2 regions of the Vogesella lacus genome follow, and region 1 is predicted to be linked to the other one. Evidence: predicted binding sites of a transcription regulator. Region 1 holds the regulator's gene; the other holds the start of a gene.
The links. Region 1 encodes FliA, which starts transcription of late flagellar genes. Its sites were predicted from a motif close to GCTAAAGNTNNNNNNNNNNCNGCCGATAAT; they were not measured.
Positions count from the first base shown of each region.

Region 2: the regulator FliA is predicted to act here: its motif matches at 2,827-2,856, upstream of ACZ9W6_RS11645 (LPP20 family lipoprotein).

Region 1 is NZ_CEETQT010000007.1:144,124-148,533, reverse strand. It holds gene flhF (flagellar biosynthesis protein FlhF) at 1-1,081, shown strand, start outside; gene ACZ9W6_RS10715 (MinD/ParA family ATP-binding protein) at 1,078-1,941, shown strand; gene ACZ9W6_RS10710 (RNA polymerase sigma factor FliA) at 1,944-2,684, shown strand; gene ACZ9W6_RS10705 (flagellar motor protein) at 2,705-3,451, shown strand; gene ACZ9W6_RS10700 (hypothetical protein) at 3,514-4,152, opposite strand; gene ACZ9W6_RS10695 (HAD family hydrolase) at 4,177-4,410, opposite strand, start outside.
Region 2 is NZ_CEETQT010000008.1:102,148-106,557, reverse strand. It holds gene ACZ9W6_RS11665 (L-lactate permease) at 1-709, opposite strand, end outside; gene ACZ9W6_RS11660 (UDP-2,3-diacylglucosamine diphosphatase) at 845-1,570, opposite strand; gene ACZ9W6_RS11655 (peptidylprolyl isomerase) at 1,631-2,134, opposite strand; gene ACZ9W6_RS11650 (peptidylprolyl isomerase) at 2,165-2,728, opposite strand; gene ACZ9W6_RS11645 (LPP20 family lipoprotein) at 2,903-3,634, shown strand; gene ACZ9W6_RS11640 (flagella assembly protein FlgT middle domain-containing protein) at 3,654-4,410, shown strand, end outside.

The sequences.
Region 1 (4,410 bases):
GAGTGCGCCGCCTCCTGCCCCTGAACCACGGCCAGCAGCGGCAAGCGCTAGCGCGCAAGCCAGACCTGCGGCCAACGCCAAGCCTGCGCCGGCACAAGTACCTCCCGCGCATGATGCCGAACGCGAACAGATGGCGCAGGAGCTCAAGCAGATCGGCGACGAAATCAAGCAATTGCGCAGCCTGCTGCAAAGCCAGCTGGCCGGCTTTGCCTGGTCGGACATGGAGCACAAGACGCCGAATCGCACCGAGCTGTTCCGCCATTTGCTGACAGCCGGCTTCAGCGCGACCCTGATTCGCCAACTCACGCAAAAACTGCCGCCACAATACGAGGGCGAGGTTGCGCAAAAATGGGCACGCTCGGCGCTGATCCACAATCTCAAGTGCATGGACCCGCAACACGATCCGATCGAACGCGGCGGCATTTACGCCCTGGTCGGCCCGACCGGTGTCGGCAAGACCACCACTGTTGCCAAGTTGGCCGCAAGGGCTACCATGCGCCACGGTGCGCAGAATGTCGCGCTGATTACCACCGATACCTATCGTATCGGCGCGCAGGACCAGCTGCGCATTTACGGCAAAATTCTCGGCGTGCCGGTGTTTTCGGTACAGAACGAAGGCGATCTGCAGCTGACACTGGCCGACCTCTACAGCCGCAAGATCATCCTGATCGACACCGTCGGCATGAGCCAGCGTGATGCCCGCGTGCAGGCGCAGCTGGAAATGTTCAGTCAGACCGGCCGGCCGGTGGAGCGACTGCTGCTGCTCGCGGCCAACGCAGACGGCCATACCCTTGAAGACGTGGTGCGCCACTATCGTGGCGATGGTCTGGCCGGGGCCATCATTTCCAAGATTGACGAAGCACTGGCGCTGGGGCCGGGGCTGGACGTGGTGATACGCCACCGCCTGCGCCTGTTCTACGTCACCAATGGCCAGCGCGTGCCGGAAGACATTCACGCTGCCCATGCCGAGCTGCTGATCGATCGCGCCATGCGCGCTGCACTGCAAAACTCGCCGTTCAATGCCGACGGCCAGGGCGAAGCCGCCATTCTGAGTGCCGCCCAGTCCGGATGGCTGTCATGAGTCTGTTTGACCAGGCTGCCAGCCTGCGGCAGCAAATTGCCCTGCCCTATCCGCCATCGTTCGCCTTTTTCGGTGCCGAAGGCAGCGGACGCAGCACGGTCAGCGGAGAACTTGCCTCCGCCTTGGCCTTGCTCAAACATCGCCCCTTGCTGGTCGAGCATAATGCCGGCCAAGGTCTGGCCAGACGACTCGGCCTGCCTGCCGCCGGCACACTGGCCAATATCAATATCAGCCTTGGCGATCTGGCCGAGCTGCTGGTCAGCAACCGTCACGGCATGAGCCTGATCAACCTGACCGCCAGCGTCGAAGAAAGAACCCGGCTGTCGCCACGCATCTGGCGCCGGCTGATTACCGAATTTGCCCTGGTCGAGCATGATGCCTCGATGATGTTGCTGGATACCCCGCCGCTGGCGGAGGATCCGGCCCCCTGTTGCATTGCCGATAATCTGGTACTGGTGATTTCATCGGCAGCCGACAGCCTGACCGGTGGCTATGCCATGCTGAAAAAGCTGGCACACGAATACGCCCAGCGCCGCTTCAATGTGCTGGTCAATGCTGCGGCCAACTTTGACGAGGCGCAGTCGGTGTTTTATCGCCTGCAGAGTGTGGCCGGTGACTATCTGAACGTGGGCTTGCGTTGGGTAGGCTTCGTGCCGGACGACAACACCATACGCAAAAGCCAGACCTTGCGACGACCCGTAGTCGAGGCCTTTCCCGACAGCGATGCCGCCCAGGCCTTCATGCAACTGGCAGCCCTGCTGCCGCAATGGCACACTGCCGACACAGCGATGCCGCGAGGCAGCTATCTGGAGCAGCTACTGATGACAAGCAAGGCGCTTGCAGATTTGACAGGTAACTAGACATGCCGGCACCACCAAAATGGCAAGCCTACCAGCAGCACCGGCCAAGCCATGAGATCGACATTACCGCCTACGCGCCGCTGGTGAAAAAGCTGGCCAGCATGATGATTGCGCGCCTGCCTGCCAGTGTCGACATCAACGACCTGATCCAGGTCGGCACCATCGGCCTGATCGAGGCTGCCCGCCAGTTCGACCAGAACCAGGGCGTGCAATTCGAAACTTTTGCCAGCCAGCGCATTCGCGGTGCCATGCTCGACGAGCTGCGCCGCGAAGACTGGCTGCCACGCCAGACCCGTCGCAATCTGCGCCAGATCGAATCGACCATCCACAAGCTCGAGCACGACTTTGGCCGTCCGCCGTCCGAGAGCGAGATCGCCGAAGCCATGCAGCTGCCGCTGCCCGAGTACCAGAGCATGCTGTCCGAGTGCAAAGGCATCTGCCTCGTGCACTTCGAAGACTTTCACGGCGATGATGAAGGCCACAGCAATCCGGTCGACAACATCATGGACGAGAATCTGGCCAGCCCGCTGGAACAGCTGTCTGATGACGGCTTCCGCTCGGCCCTCGTCGATGCAATCAAGCTGCTGCCCGAGCGCGACCAGCTGGTGATGAGCCTGTACTACGAACAGGATCTCAACCTCAAGGAAATCGGCGCCGTACTAGGCGTCTCCGAATCCCGCGTCTCGCAACTGCATAGCCAGGCCATTGCACGCCTGCGCTCGCGCTTGCGCGAGTGGACCTGAGCGGCGAGGGGAAAGCCACATTGGACAAGATCAGCATCATTGCCATCATCGGCGGCCTGACCGCCATTCTTGCCGGCCAGGCACTCGAAGGCGGCCATATCGGCTCGCTGCTGCAAGTTACCGCATTTCTGATTGTCATCGGCGGCACCGCCAGTGCCGTCATGCTGCAATGCACGCCCAAGCAGTTCATCAACGGCATCAAGATGGCCGGCTGGATTTTCAAGCCGCCACAGTACGAACATGAAAAACTGATCCGCGACATCGTCGGCTGGAGTCAGGCCGCCCGCCGTGGTGGCTTTCTGGCGCTGGAAGGCTTCATCAATCTGCAGAAAGACCCTTTTGTCAAAAAAGGTCTGCAGATGCTGGTGGATGGTGCCGAGCCGCAAGTCATCCGCGATGTGCTTGAAACCGAAATCGACATGAACGAGCAGGCACGCAAGCAATCGGCCAAAATCTGGGAAGCCGCCGGCGGCTATTCGCCGACCATGGGCATCCTCGGTGCCGTGCTGGGCCTGATTCATGTAATGGAAAACCTGTCCGACCCGTCCAAACTCGGTGGCGGTATTGCGGTGGCCTTTGTCGCGACCGTCTACGGCGTCGGCGTGGCCAACCTGCTGTTCCTGCCGATGGCCAACAAGCTGAAAAACCTGATCATGCTGGAAAGCAATATCAAGGAGCTGACCGTCGAAGGGCTGATCGCGATTGCCAACGGCGAAAACCCGCGCATCATCGAGGCGCGCCTGCGCAGCTTTACCGCCCTCGCCTGATCACCACGACACGCCAACAACAAGGCCAGCCGACAGGCTGGCCTTGTCACATGCGGCATCCGCTATCTCAGCCAGCCACTGCCGATATCTGCCAGCAGCCAGCTATTCCCCTCTCGCCGGAACTGCAAACGCAGTTCCAGCCAGCGATCATCCCCGCTTCTTTTCTCCAGCGTCCACAGCACTTTCCCCTTGGCCGGTACGATGGCATAGCAATCGCCACCGCCCTTCAACAGCAAGGTGAAGCCATCCTGTTGATCATCTGCGGCATCGACAAAACTTTGCAGGGTGTAGTTATCAGGAAATGCCGGGCACAAACAGACAAAGCGGGCACCGCTATCCAGCAGGTTCTTGCGCCACCAGCGCAAGCGGGTAAACACGACCGGCATGCACTGCACCTGAATGGCTTCATCACCATGCAGCACAAAGTCGCGAAAACGCAGCCACGCTGATTCGCCTGCGGCCAACATTACCGACTCCTGCCAGATGGCATCCTTCGCCGCGGCAGACAGCTGTCGACGATCGTGCCAGGCGGCCAGCAGATACCAGACAGTCAGACCGGCAATCGGTAGCAGCCAGAACAAGGCCACACTCTCCAGCCACCAGCCCAGCACTATCCCCGCCAGCAGCCATGCGGCCAACACCGGCAACAGATAGCGCTTTGCCGTCATCGCGATTGTCAGGGTCTTAATCGCCGAAGCCATGGCTATCCTTCTGTCGCAGCGTCATCACAATGCGGCCAGTGCCAGCCACTGCTGCGGTGTATCCAGCAGATGATCGGGTGCGTAGTGCTGCAGCTCCTCCTCGCTGCCATAGCCCCAGCGCACCGCGCAGCAGGCCAGGCCATTCTCGCGGGCGGCAATCAGGTCATGCTTGCGATCGCCTATCATCAGCGCCTGCCCATCTATCAACCCCTCGCGCAGCAAATCGGCCAGCTGGCTGCCCTTGCGAATACCGACATC
Region 2 (4,410 bases), on a different contig from region 1:
GTGCGGTTTCGAGGCCTTCTTTCCACGAGCGGTTGCGACCGAAGAAGCGGGTCATCATCGCCACCATGAACAGCGGCATCAGCACGCCAACCAGGGCGTGGATGATGGCAACACTGGAGGTAATCTGCGCCAGGTAGGCGGTCCAGCTGCTGCCGTTTGCGGCCAACTGTGCGCCGATGGCGTTGCTGTCCATACCGGTGTTCAGACCAACCAGAATCGGGGTGCCGACCGCGCCGAAAGAAACGGGGGTAGATTGCACCATCATGCCGAGCAGGACGGCGGCCATGGCAGGGAAGCCCATGGCTACCAGCAGTGGTGCGGCGATGGCGGCGGGGGTGCCAAAGCCGGAAGCGCCTTCGATGAAGCAGCCAAACAGCCAGCCGATGATCAGCGCCTGAATGCGGCGGTCAGGCGTGATATTGGCAAAGCCTTCGCGAATGGCACTGATGCCGCCGGAGTGTTTGAGGGTGTTCAGCAGCAGGATCGCGCCGAAGATGATCCACAATACCGAGGCGGTAATCAGAAAGCCTTGTACGGTAGAGGCCAGAATGCGGTTAAAGCTCATTTCCCAGGCAAACAGGGCGATGAGTGCGGTAGCGATGAACACTGCCGGCATGGCGCGCTTGGCCGGCCAGTTCAGCCCGACCAGCAAGATGGCCGCCAGCAGAATTGGCATGAAAGCCAGCAAGGCTTGCAATCCCATAGACATTAATAGAACTCCGTTGTGTAGTGTTTATATTCCCGGTCTTGCCAGGAAGGGCGGAATTCTATTTTTTGCGGGCAGCTACGTCATTTGGGGCTTGCCCTTGCGGGAAAACCCTTGCCGGCTTGCTTTGTGCCGTATTTACAGGCCCAGCAGATGGGCGCTCAGACCCTGCGCGTCAAGGCGCAGATAACCTCCCTGGCCATCATGCCAGTCGCGAATCACCCAGCGCTGGCGCATCTGGCCGGTCAGCTGGTAGTCGTGGCAGGCCGGACGGTGGGTGTGACCGTGGATCAGAGTGCAATCGGGGTATGCGGCCAACGTTTGCAGCACGGCTTCGGGGCTGACATCGCTGATTTCGCTCGGGCCGTCAGCCTGTTTGCGCGCTTCGCTTTGCTGGCGAATCTGCCGGGCGATGGCGTGACGTTCAGCCAGCGGCTTGGCCAGAAAGGCTTGTTGCCATGCGTTCTGGCGCACCATCTGGCGAAATTGCTGGTAAGGCAGGTCATCGGTGCACAACTCGTCACCGTGCAGCAGCAGGTAGTCGTGGCCATAAGCGCTTAGTTGATGCTGCGCCGGCAGCAGGCGCGCGCCGCTAAGCTGTTCGAAGCCCTTGCCCAGCAGGAAGTCGCGATTGCCATGCATGACATACAGCGGCGTCTGCCGGCTGAAGTCCTGCATCAGCTGCAACATCTGCTGATGAAAGCTATTGTCGTCATCATCGCCAACCCAGTACTCGAACAGATCGCCGAGGATGTACAGCGCGTCGATGCGGCCAACCCAGTCGTGCAGGCAGTGGGCAAACAACTCGCCCAGCCAGGGTTGATCTTCGTTCAGGTGCAGGTCGGAAATGAAATGGATAGCCATGTGTTCGCCAGAATGAAAATGGCTGTGCCAAGGGCACAGCCATGAAACGCTTGCTGCTGATTATTCGGCAGCGCCGACAACCGCGGCTTTTTCGATGATGACCGGCTCGACCGGCACATCCTGATGGCCACCTGCGCGGCCGGTCTTCACGGCCTTGATGCGGTCAACCACGTCCTGGCCGGCAACAACCTGGCCGAATACGGCATAACCCCAGCCCTGCATGGTCTCGGAGCGGAAGTCGAGGAAGTCGTTGTCGGACACATTGATGAAGAACTGGGCGCTGGCGGAGTGCGGATCCGGGGTGCGCGCCATGGCGATGGTGTAGGTCTTGTTGGACAGGCCGTTGTTGGCTTCGTTGACGATAGTGTCGCGGGTTTCTTTCTGATCCATGTCAGCGGTGAAGCCGCCGCCCTGGATCATGAAGCCGTTGATTACACGGTGGAAGATGGTGCCATCGTAGTGGCCATCCAGAACGTACTGTTCAAAGTTGGCAACGGTCTTCGGCGCCTTGTCGGCAAACAGTTCCAGGGTGATGTCGCCAAAATTGGTGCTGAGCTTGATCATATTCGTATCCTGTCAGGGGTTGAGTCGGTATCAGGGTTTGTAAGTGGCCTTGGTAATCACGATTGGCTCCAGCGGCACGTCCTGCATGCCGGCAATAAAGCCTGTGCGTGATTTGCCGATGCGGTTGACCACATCCATGCCGGCGGTCACCTTGCCGAAAACGGCATAGCCCCAGCCGGCGGTCGTCTTGCTGCGGAAGTCGAGGAAGTCGTTGTTCACCAGATTGATGAAAAACTGTGAGGTCGCCGAATTCGGATCATTGGTACGTGCCATGGCAATGCTGCCGATCACGTTTTTCAGGCCGTTGTCGGCCTCGTTGGCAATCGGGGCGCGGGTCGGTTTTTGTACCAGACCGCCTTGCTGGACGGTAAAGCCGCCACCCTGGATCATGAAGCCATCAATTACGCGATGAAATACGGTATTGCTGTAATGCCCGCTTTTGACGTAGCTGACAAAGTTTTCAACCGACTTGGGTGCTTTTTGTGCATCCAGTTCGATAGTGATCAGCCCCTTGTTGGTTTGCAGCTCGACACTGGGGCCGGCATTGGCAAGCATTGGCAGCAACAGCATGGCGCTGGCGAGCAGTTTTTTCATCATGATCTTGTTGGATGGTGTGCTGAATGAAAGTCCCGAGTTTATCATGCAAAAAAAGGCTGATGCGGAACTGCTTTCGGGGAGCGGGCGTATTTTCAGTTAAAGTTGATATGAGTCCGGCCGATAAGGCGAGGAAGCGATAAAATGAATGGCATACGGTAGCTGGAGAAGAAAATGAAGATTTCAACGGTAATGACCGGAGTGCTGGCGCTGGCCTCCCTGACGGCTTGCGCCTCGTCCAGTGCGCCAACGCCGTATACGGTAACCAGCGTGGCTCCGGCGACAGCTTCCGGCCATGATGGCGGCTGGATGGTGGTGGCTGCTGCACCGGCGGTGGGCGGCTCTCACGAGCAACTGGGTATTTCGCGTCAACCGGTGATGTCGAATACAGGCGTGATGATGGGGGGCGGTTATATCGGCCCAGTGCCTGAAGAGCCCCACAAGGCCGAAGAGAAGTACAACGCCTTGCGTGTAAGGGTGGTTGGCTACGGTGCGCCACCTAATAACCGCAGCCTGACGCCGGTGCAGCGTCGTCTGCTGGCGATGCGCGCCTCGCAGCTCGATGCCTATCGGGCCGTGGCCGAGCAGGTGCAGGGTTTTCGCTTGTCGGGTAACAGCTCGGTAGGCAATATGGTCGCTACCAATGACAGTTTCCGAGTATTTGTCGACGCTTATCTGCGTGGTGTACGGGTGCTGTCTACCGAGTTCAAACCTGACGGCAGCAGCGAGAGCATTGCCGAGGTGGTTCTGGACGAGTCCTTCTTCAAGGCCTATCGCACGGCGCTGACCAGCAGTGGCAATGTGGCGATGGCAGCCGGCATGATGCGTGATGAAAATGGTATGGCGCTTGGTTGTACCGGTAATGGTTGTGTCAGCGAGAGCGGGCATGGTGCCCCGTCGCACTAGCATTGGCTCAAAGGATTTCATGAGAATTTTCCTGCGTGGTATCGCCGCCCTTGTGGCGGCGTTTTTCATGTCGGCAACGGTCAGCGCGGCGATTTATCGCGGTGAAGGGGTTGCGTCGCTGGAAATGGGGCGGGTAGCGGCAAGGCAAGCGGCCATCGATGATGCCGTGCGCTGGATTTCGATGACCCAGGGTGGTCAGCTGCGGGCGGCATCCATCAGCCAGAATGGCGATCTGGCCGAGGCCTTGATGGCTGGGCCTGAGATGCTGAAAGGGCGCACCAAGGTCATCGCCGAGCGGGTGCAGGATGGCCTGCTGATGGTCACGGTCGAGCTGGATACGGCGGCACCGCAAGACGGCCCGGTCAACGCCTGCCCCAAGCCGGCCTTGTCTGGTGGCCGTGCCTTGCAGCGCGCCATGCTGGTAACTTATTTCGAGGTACCCAAGCCACAGGATGCAGGGGATCTTGGCAATCTGGCGACCTGGCTGCCGGCAAGGTTGGCCGCAAAGATGGGGCAGCATCGAGAGGTGCGCGGACTGGATGCCAGTACCGTTTCACTGTTTCCCGATGGCAAGGTAATGGACCCGTGGCAGGCGGTGACGGTGGCGCGTGAGCTGGGCCGGCGCGAAGGCGTGCAGCTGATTCTGGCAGGTCGTGTGCTGGATAGCGGCGTGACCCGCAAGGAGCCGCGTATGCAGATATTCGGCAATTCCGAGCCGAATGAGCAAGGCGCTTACTATATCGGGCCGATGGCAGGTTTTCTGGGGATTGCGGCCA